DNA from 4 places in the Lysinibacillus sp. Y5S-8 genome. Region 1 is predicted to be linked to each of the others. Evidence: riboswitches for the same ligand, from Rfam matches in the RefSeq annotation. Region 1 holds a riboswitch; each other region holds the start of a gene.
What was found. Region 1 has a riboswitch for cobalamin ahead of V6670_RS10725 (hypothetical protein). Riboswitches for the same ligand answer to the same signal wherever they lie in the genome.
Positions count from the first base shown of each region.

Region 2: linked by a shared signal. The riboswitch ahead of V6670_RS11580 (hypothetical protein) and the one ahead of V6670_RS10725 (hypothetical protein) in region 1 are both predicted to bind cobalamin.
Region 3: linked by a shared signal. The riboswitch ahead of cobT (nicotinate-nucleotide--dimethylbenzimidazole phosphoribosyltransferase) and the one ahead of V6670_RS10725 (hypothetical protein) in region 1 are both predicted to bind cobalamin.
Region 4: linked by a shared signal. The riboswitch ahead of mmgD (citrate synthase) and the one ahead of V6670_RS10725 (hypothetical protein) in region 1 are both predicted to bind cobalamin.

Region 1 covers NZ_CP145889.1:2,205,494-2,208,684, forward strand. Annotated here, with positions in the region: gene V6670_RS10715 (8-oxo-dGTP diphosphatase) at 58-531, shown strand; gene V6670_RS10720 (GNAT family N-acetyltransferase) at 775-1,299, shown strand; cobalamin riboswitch at 1,579-1,763, shown strand; gene V6670_RS10725 (hypothetical protein) at 1,991-2,713, shown strand; gene V6670_RS10730 (translation factor GTPase family protein) at 3,042-3,191, opposite strand, start outside.
Region 2 covers NZ_CP145889.1:2,381,469-2,384,659, reverse strand. Annotated here, with positions in the region: gene nrdI (class Ib ribonucleoside-diphosphate reductase assembly flavoprotein NrdI) at 1-318, opposite strand, end outside; gene V6670_RS11585 (glutaredoxin) at 315-539, opposite strand; cobalamin riboswitch at 653-831, opposite strand; gene V6670_RS11580 (hypothetical protein) at 1,115-1,750, opposite strand; cobalamin riboswitch at 2,199-2,387, opposite strand; gene V6670_RS11575 (enoyl-CoA hydratase/isomerase family protein) at 2,523-3,191, opposite strand, start outside.
Region 3 covers NZ_CP145889.1:1,257,582-1,260,772, reverse strand. Annotated here, with positions in the region: gene V6670_RS05865 (trimeric intracellular cation channel family protein) at 1-44, shown strand, start outside; gene cobT (nicotinate-nucleotide--dimethylbenzimidazole phosphoribosyltransferase) at 120-1,175, opposite strand; cobalamin riboswitch at 1,269-1,445, opposite strand; gene V6670_RS05855 (DMT family transporter) at 1,518-2,372, opposite strand; gene V6670_RS05850 (hypothetical protein) at 2,661-3,056, shown strand.
Region 4 covers NZ_CP145889.1:2,373,356-2,376,546, forward strand. Annotated here, with positions in the region: gene V6670_RS11540 (hypothetical protein) at 1-272, shown strand, start outside; gene V6670_RS11545 (NUDIX hydrolase) at 328-813, opposite strand; cobalamin riboswitch at 1,063-1,258, shown strand; gene mmgD (citrate synthase) at 1,451-2,572, shown strand; gene prpD (2-methylcitrate dehydratase) at 2,671-3,191, shown strand, end outside.

The sequences.
Region 1 (3,191 bases):
TTTAACTAAGAAGGACACATATATGGTAATATTTATTTAAAAAGTATGGAGTGAATTATGAGTAATTCTATTAATTATAAAATATGGACTGTGTGTATGATTCAAAGTGAAGAGAAGGTTTTACTTCTGGATAGACAGCACGACAATTTCAAAGGTTTTATTCCACCGGGTGGTAAAGTTGAATTTCCTGAAAGTATTGTAGAAAGTGCTATCAGAGAAGTAAGGGAAGAAACCGGGTTAGAAGTTAGAAACCTTATTTATAAAGGGCTTTATGAATATGTTAATCCAGTCGCAAAAGATAGATATATGATATTTAATTACATAACAAAGGATTTCGAGGGTGAACTCTTGAAAGATGCTCCAGAAGGGAAAGCGGTTTGGGTAGATATAGAGAACGCATATAAACTTCCTATGCAGCCATCGATACGGAGGAGATTTCCTTTATTTTTTCAAGATGGAACATTTGAGATTCAAGTTGAATGGAACCACGAAGAAAATAAAGAAGGGAAAGTTACTATACGTCACACATAAAACTTCTTATTAGACTAACGGGGGCAATCGTTCAATAGAGCAGTCGCTTTTCAATAACATCGAGGTCAGTTCAATACATATATAAGTGAAGAATAAATAATGGGGCTCAAATTTAACCACTTTGTTAAATAGTTTAACTTTCAATATCTAAATGGTAGAGAGGGATTAAGAATAGATAGAGAAAATTCTAAAATAAAAGCCGCTTGACCGTCCTTTTGTTTATTAAACGAACGGTGCAGATTGTTGAAGAAGGAATTTTATAATAGTGATTTATTAAAGAATAGGGAAGTGGCAGTAACCATGAACTACATAATCAGATTAGCGAATGAAAACGACTTATCGGGTTTATGTGATAGTAGAAATAATAAAGATCTATTCACGAATTATTTAAAGCAATTTGCAAAAAAGGAATTATATTTGGTAATTGCTGAACAAGACGCACTTATATTTGGTTTTGGAGTTCTTAAATTAAAAGGTACTTTGCTTCCTAAATTAAGTGACCTATATGTAAAAGAGGATTATCGTGGTAATGGTATAGGTTCAAACTTAATGAGGTATAGAGAAAATATTGCAAAGAGTTTAGGACATTCTGAAATATTTGTGAGTGTTGACCTGATAGAAAATCCCAAAATGATAAAGTTAATTAGCAAACACGGTTACGAACCTATCTCTGACCCATATTTAAAAAAAGCTGTATTTTATAATGATGTTGGTACGACCTATAATAAAACCTACACAAGAATTGATTTCAAGAAGTTGTTGAACTAACGGGGGCTAGTTCAACAAGATTTAAACAACTTTAAAGAGCCTTCTTATAATATAATTTTTATATTTTTTGATTAGAAATAACTTTATTATCACTTTACAGAAAGCAATTAAAGCGATGCTCAGTGTGACATGAGGAAAACCTAGTTTTTTATGCATCCATTTTACATGGAAGTATTTTGAAATAATTAGTATTTTTTAGCATAAATTGACTTTGGACATACAATACTTTACAATGATTAGCTAAGGAATAGAGAATTTTCGCAAATTTCCTTACCAACTGAATAGCGTGTAGTAATAGGTGTAAATTGCGTGCAATTTGCTTAAAAGGGAAGTCGGTGCGAATCCGACACTGTCCCGCAACTGTAAATGTGAGCGACTTTTCAGCAACCACTGTCAAATGATGGGAAGGAGAAAAGTGGCAATGACCATGAGTCAGGATACCTGCCTGTTACGAGTACACACCAGTAACCTACGAGGAATAGGAGGTGGCATGTTGACAAAACAGAATGCTCTGTTCGTCACGGTACGTCAAACGCCCAAAGTAAATGAAGGGGTTCGCAAGCGGGCTCATTTACACATACTTAGGGTTTGTTTGGCATTGGGTGATGAACGAAGATAAGCGAAGGATTTCCTCAAAAATGGTAGGAAGTCCTTTTTGTTTTGACATTATGTACGCAAAGGGGATGCATGTATGACTTCTTTAGATATGAACATTTGTAAGCAGCCACGCACAGAAGTTGCCAAGAAAGCGAAAACAAGAATGGCGGTCGAATCATTGATTGACCAATTATTAGCAACGAAGCTGATCCGCAATGATCGCTTCTTTGAGCAAATTTTATATAATAAAGAAATTATTTGGATACAAAATGGGGATGTGGACGGGCATCTTTTCGCGAAGGCAGCGGTAACCGATCAACTGAAAACGAAGACCAATAGCTTTATGATGTATATGCCGACTAACCCGATTGTCTATGAGGTTAACGGGGAGCCATACCATTTAATTACACGCATTGATTCCACACGTGCCAAGCCCAACCTTGACCGTCTGTCACTGGAGCCAAAGCCTGTTTTAAGTGCAGCACGTGTCAATGATGTATTATGCTCGATTGTGATGCGTTTTTATGAAACATATATCCATGATTTAGCGCCTCAACATGATAAGTTAATAGCCTTTGTGCAGCAGGAATATGCCCAATTTATTGAAGCGGTTCAGGCATTAAATGATTACCATTTCAACTGGCATCCACGTGGCAACGGTCACGAGCTATTGCTGCAATTAATTGATCAACTGCAAATTTTAAAAAGTTATCCTGGTAAAGTGCTAGTTGATTTCACAAACACGCATGACTACGTGATTGTCGAGCCTGCATACCTTGTGCACAGCCCTACAAAGAAAGCAGTAGGCGCATTATAAACTCAAGCCCTCCATCAAACGGAGGGCTTGTTTTTATTTATTTGAAGGGTAGGGGGTAAATACTCTCGATTGAGCAGCGAATACTCGCGGAAGCAGATGAAATACTCTCGATTGAGCAGCGAATACTCGCGGAAGCAGATGAAATACTCTCGCTCGAGCAGCGAATACTCGCGGAAGCAGATGAAATACTCTCGCTCGAGCAGCGAATACTCGCGGAAGCAGATGAAATACTCTCGTTCGGACAGCGAATACTCGCGGAAACAGATGAAATACTCTCGCTCGAAGCAAGTAAACACCCGCGCAAGCAAACGGCTTCGCGCGGGCAGGATCACCTACTTACAGACAAGTGCATGGCTGCTTGTGCTTCGTGCCAAGGAACAGAATATCCTTTGCCCTTTGCACAAAAGATGCTGGAGGAGCTGTATTCTGGGTCGGCATTTTTATCGTAGCCCATGTGCGAAATAATTTCCTCGGCATT
Region 2 (3,191 bases), 180 kb from region 1:
ATAATCTGTTTGATTTCCTCGTAAATCTAATTTTCTCACTAAGGGTACATGATAGGTAGCAGCGATTTTCTCGCCAGCAGCCCCAAATACGTTGTGCCCAAAGTTACTATTGCCACTGGCAACTACACCTTTACAAAAATCTCTGTTTTTTTCTAAAAAACGTTCCACTTTTGCAGGGATATCGCCTAAGCCATCAGTATAAGTAATTAAAAGATAAGGCTTATTCAATTGTAATTCCTCAGAGAGCTCAACAGACTCTGCCCTTAATTTGGAAACAATATTCCGGACATTTCCTGTACGACTTGCGTAAACGATCATAGAACAATCATCTCAATATGAGAAACTATGTCCTTAACATCTCCTATAAATGTATTATTCATTTCTAAAACAGGCACACTTAAAAAGCCTGCATCGATTATTGTTTGTTTAGCTTGTTCATCGTGATCAATGTTGACAATTTCTGCCTCAAGTCCTGCACGTTGTAATTCAGATTTTACCCAAAGGCATTTTGGACAGATTGTTTTCGTATAAAGTTTCATAGAAATCCCTCTTTTCATATAATAAAAAGCTATCTCCTCTAGAGAGATAGCTAAATGGAAACGTTACCATACCAAAAATACTGACGTTCCCATCTCTTAATCCCCGAAGAAATGATTAATTGTTTTATAGAGGCAGGTCTCCTGGCTTTGCTTCATCCTCTGATTCCCTTCCCATGCGAATGCACAGTGGTTGTAATCATTGTCAGCTTCACAGTTGCGGGGACAGCGTCGGAATTGTACCGAACTTCCCTTTTAAACTACATATAGTAGCACCTATATAAAACGAACACAATATATAGTTGTTGTTCAATAGTTTTAAGTGTACCATCCTTCATATAAAAAGTAAATCTAGATTCTAAACTTCTTTATTTTTTGATTATTCATTATTTTCGATCATAACTTTCGAAGGAATTTCACCATCTATTACTTATATCTTAATTCATTGTGTATCTAAACTATGTACGAGATTTTTTGTTACTACGGATCTATGAGCATTAAATATACTAGCGTATTTCACATAGAAACAGCCTATATTCTAAAGAATAATAGACTGTTTGACATGTCGAACGTATGGATTACTCGATTTCGACAAATAAGGACAATTCCTTATAAAATTCAGGCGTTGCTGCCGAATTCACTTGAAAATGAGGATTATATTTTGATAAAAGTTTATAGAGTGTAGTTGCGGTTAACAGATTCTGTTCTTGATTGAAAGCCCTGAAACTTTCATAGACCTCCTTCACTTTACCATTTATTGAATGACAAAAAAACTGTTGAACATCTGCATCCTCTAAATAATCCTTTTCCCATTTGTAACATATTAAATTTGTTAGGAAAAACATTTCTAATCCAGGCATTTTTCCAACTTCAATGAGCAATAACATTCCATAATGAAATGCATTTTCCAACCATTTTATGCCGTGTCGATCTTTGTAAAAGCGCATCAACTTTTGTAACCCATGCCCTTGCTCCTTCACTAGATAAGCATGGATATTTGTACGACTAGCAGTTCTTTCCCATTCATCGAGAGAGAATTTATACTTCCTTACCAGTTTCATCCAAAGCTTTTGAAGCTTGTCTTCGGAAAGGTATTGTGTTTGTTGATTCCACCTTAGAAAAATGTCTAAACTTTCTAATACTAAGCCTCTTTCCATTTCAAAATGATCCAATTTTCTATATAAAACTTTTTGATTCATATCTATGTTGTCCATTATGTCTTCAGATTTGTTCATTTTGCATTCCATTTAATTATTCACTTCACTTCAGATTTTTTATCTACTATCATGACATGTCTCGACTAATTCAAGCTTGATCGTTAAATAGGCATCATTAATAGATGTATAATCATTTGGGTTTTCTTCTATTAACTTCCTAATATAAAGCTATAATGGCCTAATATGCTCACCAGAAAGGTTGTTCATAATTTGCTGCTTTAACAATGAAATTGAATGTGATGTCATCTTGTTCACCCCTATTTATTCATAAAAAAAACATCTTGCCCTAATGGTAAGATGCTAGCTATGACTGATATACTTCATAGTTCTTCAACCAATATAAAATAAGTCGTCTATATTGAATAGAGACTCTTTTTTTGGTTGTCGCACTATGAGTATGATGAAGGTAATTCGTCACACTCAACACCCCCTATCCGCGTAGGTTTTGGCTGTACTAGATAAAGGCAGGTCTCCTGGCTTATGATCATCACACATTTTTCCCTTCCCATTACTTACATAACAGTGGTTTTTAAAATGTGCTCCTAATTACAGTTGCGGGACAGCGACGGTTTTTCACCGTTCTTCCCTTTTAAACAAATTCTATTGAATTTGTACCTTTATCCTTTTATTCCGTTTTTTATAGTATAACATACCATTCTACTTTCTCTGACAAAACCCTATGAAAATCTATAGAAAAACACTTAAGAAACCACCTACCTCTTAACAAGTAGATGGTTTCAGCATTTATTGAGCGAAGATATCATTGTTCTTACTTCTTTACGGTTTCACTACTATCTTGAAAGAATTTTTCAAGTATATCATCTGTAAAATCAGCGAATGTTTGATAGATATACCGCGGATTTCGGTCCTTATCAATGACGACAGACCTAACCCCTTCATAGAAATCCTCATGATTTAAAAAGTTTTTTGCCAAAATTAAATCAGTCGCAAAGCATTCTTCTACCGTTTTATGTTGAGCATCTATCAGCTGCTTTAATGTAATTTTTAAGGATGATGGAGATTTAGATAGAAGCAACTGCTTTGTTTCTTGTGCAAATTTGCTTGGGTCATTGTCTAAGGATTCGACTATCTTCTCCACTGTATGTTTTGAGAAATGTTGATCGATTTCATTTTGAAGACTGGCAAGCTCACTGTTTGCTGTTGGTGTACTTGAATAGTCCTCTATTAATTGCTTTAGAGCTGTGCTAGTCTCCACTGTATGCCAGTCCGTTTGTTCAATGCGTGTGAGGAATGCGTGTAAATGATCGCTCGTCATATAGCTATCTGCACCATTAGCAAAGAGAACATCCGCAGCTTGGATGATCGATGCTGTTAAAGCTAAGTAATATCCTACATAGCCAGGCGCTTTATTTAGAAAATAGGCAGCCCCAACATCAGGAAAGAAGCCAATATTCATTTCTGGCATAGCCCATTTTGT
Region 3 (3,191 bases), 950 kb from region 1:
TGATGAAGTGGCGTTTGCCTTTGCGTAGGTTGAATCGGGCATAGATACTGTAATTGAATAAAAAAATGAATAAGCGCAAAGAGTTCATTAACTATTTGCGCTTATTTGTTATTCAGTAACTATTTAGCCAAAAGATTCATGGCTTCTTCTAATGTCACCATATTTTTCATCATAGAACAAGCAGCATCTAAAAGAGGAAAGGCTAGAGCAGCACCAGAGCCTTCGCCTAATCGCATGTTCATATGCAGCATTGGCTCTACACCAAGTAATGATGCGGCAATTTTAGCCCCTGGTTCCTCTGAAGCATGGGAAGGTATGATAAAGTCTTTTACTTTCGGTTCAATTTGATAAGCAATAAGCGCAGCAATAGTCGAAATAAAACCATCAATAATAACAGGTTTTCGGTGACTTGCGGCAGCCAGCATGATACCAGCCATAGCCCCAATCTCTAGCCCTCCAACTTTAGCTAGAACATCAATAATATCGTTAGGATTGGGTTGGTTGAGAGTAATTGCTTTTTCAATTACTGCTGCTTTATGAGCAATCCCTCCTTGACCAACTCCTGCACCAAACCCTGTTATTTCAATAGGGTCATAGCCAGTCAAAGCAGCTAATATGGCAGTGCTCGGCGTTGTATTACCAATGCCCATTTCACCTGTTCCAAGTAGGTTGGCTCCTTTTGTGATTTCATCTGTTGCCACATGAATCCCCACTTCAATGGATTGAATAGCCTCTTCTCTTGACATAGCAGGGCCCTGTGCCATGTTATCTGTGCCATGTTTAATTTTATGAATGATGACACCTGCATCAAGCGGAATATCTTCTTTTACCCCAACATCTACTGTTACTACCTTTGCATTGGTAATGCCCGCAATCGCACAAACGCCTGTACCTCCCTTAGGAAAATTTAATGTTTGAAAGACCGTAACATCTTGTGGATTCGTTGTTATGCCTTCCTCACAAACGCCATGATCTGCTGCACAGACAATCATCACTTTTTTGTCGACCATTGGATATAGTTGTCCTGTTATGCCTGAAAGCTGTACGGCAAGTGATTCTAGTTTACCCAAGCTACCTGGGGGCTTACAAAGCGCATCAATTCGCTTTCTAGCTTGCTCCATACTATCCATATCAGCCCCTGGGATATTTTGAATCGTGTCTTGTAATAATTGCATTATTGTTTCTCCTCTCGTTCTACATGAAGACAAAATAAAAAGTCTGTAGTTTATTGTCATGACAAATAAACTACAGACTTTTCCATCATCTATATACTTCTGAAGCAAGTAGGCAGGTCTCCTGGCTCAAGCTCAACATATCATCGTGCCTTCCCAGCGATTCGCTAGTGGCATTTACGATGACACTCCCTTATACAGTGGCGGGTCCGCTAAAGTTTTTCACTTTATTCCCTATTCTCCCTATTGGGCACCTAATGCTTTTATTAAACTATTTATAATCTACGACAGCGTATTTTTTCTGTCAATATTAGAATACTTGCCTTGTACCATTTCTTCGGTTACCTATTCTTTTTCTATTTCGCTTAGCAATGTTGAGCCTAATAATAGGACCGCTCCTATTATTTGTAGAAGCGCCATTTTTTCTCCTATAATCATCGTGGAAATTACTAATGATGTCAGTGGATCAATATAGCTAAGAATGGCTATACTTTGTCCTTTTAACTGTGACATGCCTAAAAAGAACAATAAAAATCCAACCCCTGCATGGACAATGCCTAATGTAATTAATAATAGGACTGACTCAAAACTGATTTTCATGACCTGAAATCCTGTAGTTCCAATTAGATAGAAGCCAAGGAAAAATGCTGCTAAAGAAAGTTGAATCATTGTATTTTCTGGTTCCTTTAAGCCGCATATAAATTTATTTGTCAATGTTAGCGCTGTGTAAAAGCATGCCGCGATAAGACCGTAGACAATGCCTATAAAATGCTCACTGTCCCCAGTGCCTTGACTTTGGACAATCAAATATAGTCCAATAAGGGCCACACAGACATATATTATTTTTCTGCCAACTAGCTTCTCTTTTAAAATAATTGGAGATAAACAGATAACGAGTACTGGTGCAAAATAATAACTCAATGCAGCATTGGCAATCGTTGTTGCTTTATAAGCCTGAAATAAAAAAATCCAGTTCCCACTCAAGGCGATACTAGAAAGTATTAATTTCCATTTATTTTTTATAATCTCTAATTTCGAAAAACTTTCCTTTTTATAAATAAAAATCACTACTAAAAAATGAGCACCTATTAAACTCATCCAAAAAGCGATTTCACTTGAAGATAAAGGAATATACTTGGCAAAAACACCAACTGCTCCAAAAATAATCATGGATAATACAAATGCTAATTTTCCGCTCATTACAAATTCCTACTTTCTACGTATAAAGTATTAACCTATACAGTAGAATCTATTGAAAATGAGCAAACTGTTATTGTATGCCTAAACAGTAGATTCTACTGTAAAGACATTGTTGGGGGTGCTATTGAACGAAACATACAAAATCCCTCCTTCACCTATATAATTGTAACATATTTCTGAAAATTAAAGAGTAAGTTTTATAAAGAAAGGGGTCACTAATCCCTTCATACTATTATGAGTATGTACAATGTAAGATAGGTCATAAATTTTCTTTGAGGAGGAGTTAGGATGAATGCAAGAGAATTGAGAAATGCTATTGCGGAGACTTGTGAAAATTATGATAGTCACTACGCTCAGTTAGTGAAACCAATCAATCAGTTATTAATGAATGTCAATGCTAACATAAGTAACGAAACAGCGAATATAATCATCGAAAATCTGAAGTTATATTATAGCGGGGATAAATACATGACGGAATGTCACTTCGATGAGAGTGAAAATTTCTTAAAAGATGGTCTTGAGCTTCTTCAAAATGGGGATCTTGCGAATGGTGCTTTACAAATATATGGTGCTGGTTTAAATTTTTCCAGTTATGCTTCAAAGGTTCGTGGGCAAAAAAATGTGAATCCGTATAGTAACTTTGAAAAAAATTTCAGCCTCATCATGAACACACTCCGAAAATAAGTATATAAAAAAGGTGATGTCAATGATAGAAACAGCCACTTTGAAAGGCAAGGGGTTGATTTCCGTTCCGCCAGCGTCCTTTCCAGGGGGCGTCCGATGAGCCGCTTCACTCACTGCGTTCGCTACAAGGTCTCC
Region 4 (3,191 bases), 170 kb from region 1:
TAAAAGTGAAAGCAAAAGACGTTCGCTTTACCGTTCCTGTTCCATATGCTGTGCTAACCATTGTTCTTTCCATTTTGACTTCAAAATGGATTCAGCAAAGTGTCAACAAATGGACAAAGGCATACTTCGACAGAAAAAAAATCGACTTTTCCTTTCCATTCATTGACAAAGAAATGCTCAAGCCTATTATCAAGGAACTACAAAATTATAAAGGGCTCGTGCTAGTAGATGTCAAGGCACAAGACGGTACAGAGGTTAAGATTAGACTGTAATAACCTAATAGTTAAGATGAGAGCATGTTTTCATAAAAAGCATGCTCTTTGTTATTTAAAGAGAATCCTTTGCAAAAGAACTATCTAAATTCCACAATTTGTCCTCTAGATTGTCTAAGAGTGTTTTTGTTCTTTTCTCAAGATGATCTGGTAGCTCATTTTTACTGAAATAGGTAAGATTCAAACTCTCACCATCCCTCACCTCTAATACACCACTGACATTTTTCGCACTATAAAGATGAATAACTGTATAGATTTCATCCCCATTTGGATATTGAAAATAATAATCAGGCCCAGAAAAAACACCAATCAGGTCCAATTCATTCGCTACCAGTCCTGTTTCTTCATGAAGTTCACGAGTAGCAGCTTCTTCTAGCGTTTCATTCAGTTCCATTGAGCCACCAGGTAATCCCCAATCGAACGTATCTGAACGATGTTGAAAGAGAATTTTCTTATCATCGTTGACTACAAGAATTGTCGCCCCGATACTGATAATCGGTCTACTGCCGATGTATTTCCTTAATTCTGAAATATAGCCCATATGTGCTCCTCCTCTATTATTATAAAAAAACTATTCGCCTTTCTTATTATAAAGACCTCTATTTTACTTGTAATCCTTGAAAATGGATTTATTGGTATAGATGAACAATCTTTTTTTGTACAAAATAATGCTCAAAAATGCAGAATAGTCAATCAAAAATGAAAAATAGCTTTTTATAATCAGTCTTTTCTGAATTTTACCTATATTGATTGTTTTGAAAACTCTATGTTAAGGTAAATAGACAAATTGAATATGCTAAATTTTGGTGGTTCAAATGGAGTTCATTCCATTTGATTAAAAGGGAAGTTGGTGAGAGTCCAACACTGTCCCGCAACTGTATTTAGGAGCTCGATAACAAGGCCACTGTTTTGTTTGTCAAAATGGGAAGGTGTTATTGAAGTGTTGATTATAAGTCAGGAGACCTGCCACAAAATAAGCATCAATTGACCTACGAGGATAGGGAGGTGTTAGCTACTGCATGATTTTTGTGAATTCCTGTAAATTCACTGTTATTTGGTCTGTCATGCTTTTGTAGATTAACAACTTCTAAAAAGGGGTAGAAGTTGTTTTTTTGTTGTTCTTTCGTGTTTGAATGGTAACGCTTACAAGAATAATTAAACAAAGGGGCTGTCATTGAATGGAGTTAACTTATTCACCAGGTCTTGATGGGGTCATTGCTGCTGAAACAAAATTATCTTTTTTAGACACTGTAGGAAGTCAAATTGTTATTCGAGGCTATGACTTGATTGAATTATCACAAAGATATTCGTATTTAGACATTGTCTACCTACTACTGCATGGCGAAATTCCTACTGCCGAGCAACAGGCTGACTTACAGGACAAATTAAAAGCACATTATCAGGTTCCACAAGAGATCTTCCAAATTTTCAAGCTCTTGCCTAATGAAACACATGCCATGGATGGACTGAGAACTGGAATTTCTGTTTTAGCAGGCTTTGATCAGCACATCAATGATCGTTCTACTGAAATGAACTTGACGCGAGCTTATAGACTTTTAGGCGGTATGCCTAACATCGTAGCCAATAGCTATCGTGTCTTAAACGGACAAGATGTTGTGGAGCCAGATAGTCAGCTTTCCTATAGCGCCAATTTTTATTACATGATTACTGGCAGAAAACCAACGGCGTTAGAAGAAGAAATTTTTGATCAGTCTCTCGTTTTATATAGTGAGCATGAGATGCCAAATTCGACGTTTACAGCTCGTGTTATTGCCTCTACACAATCTGATTTGTACGGTGCTTTAACTGGAGCTGTCGCATCATTGAAAGGAAATTTACATGGAGGGGCCAACGAGGCAGTCATGTACATGCTTCTAGAAGCCAAAACAGTAGCAGGCTTTGAAGCCTTGCTGAAAAATAAACTGCAAAATAAAGAAAAGATTATGGGCTTTGGTCACCGTGTTTATATGAAAAAGATGGACCCAAGAGCACAAATTATGAAAGAGGCTTTGCATAAATTATGTTTGGCACAAGGGGATGATCGCTTATATCACATGTGTGAAGCTGGTGAGAAGGTGATGGCACAAGAAAAGAGCTTGTACCCAAATTTAGATTATTATGCAGCACCAGTATACTACATGCTTGGCTTGCCAATTGAAATCTATACACCTATCTTTTTTGGCTCACGAACGATTGGCTTATGTGCTCATGTCATTGAGCAGCATGACAATAACCGATTATTTAGACCTCGTGTCCATTATATTGGCGAGCGTCATAACCTTGAAGAATTGTCGGTATAATCAAGTTTTAACAACTCGCCATAGAGCTGATGGGCATTCTGACCAATGCCTATCAGCATACTAGTATATCAAATTCATGCCTTGAAAGGAAGATATAGATGATTAAAACAAATGACATATCTAAGACAGATCAATTACTTACAGATATTGCGGATTACGTAGTAAATACAACTATTACAAGTGAAGAAGCATACGAAACAGCACGCTATGTATTATTAGATACATTAGGGTGTGGCATTTTGGCCTTACAATATCCTGAATGCACGAAACTTCTTGGCCCAGTAGTACCAGGCACAGTCGTTCCCAATGGTACACGAGTTCCAGGCACTTCCTATGTTCTTGATCCTGTAAAAGGTGCCTTTAATATCGGTTGTATGATTCGTTGGCTGGATTACAACGACACTTGGCTTGCGGCTGAATGGGGACACCCTTCTGATAATTTAGGGGGCATATTAGCTGTGGCTGATTATTTGAGTCGCGTGCGTGTTGCTGAAGGGAAAGAGCCACTTAAAATGAAAGACGTATTAGAAATGATGATACAGGCCCATGAAATACAAGGTATTCTCGCATTAGAAAATAGCTTAAATCGTGTTGGGTTAGACCATGTACTGTTTGTCAA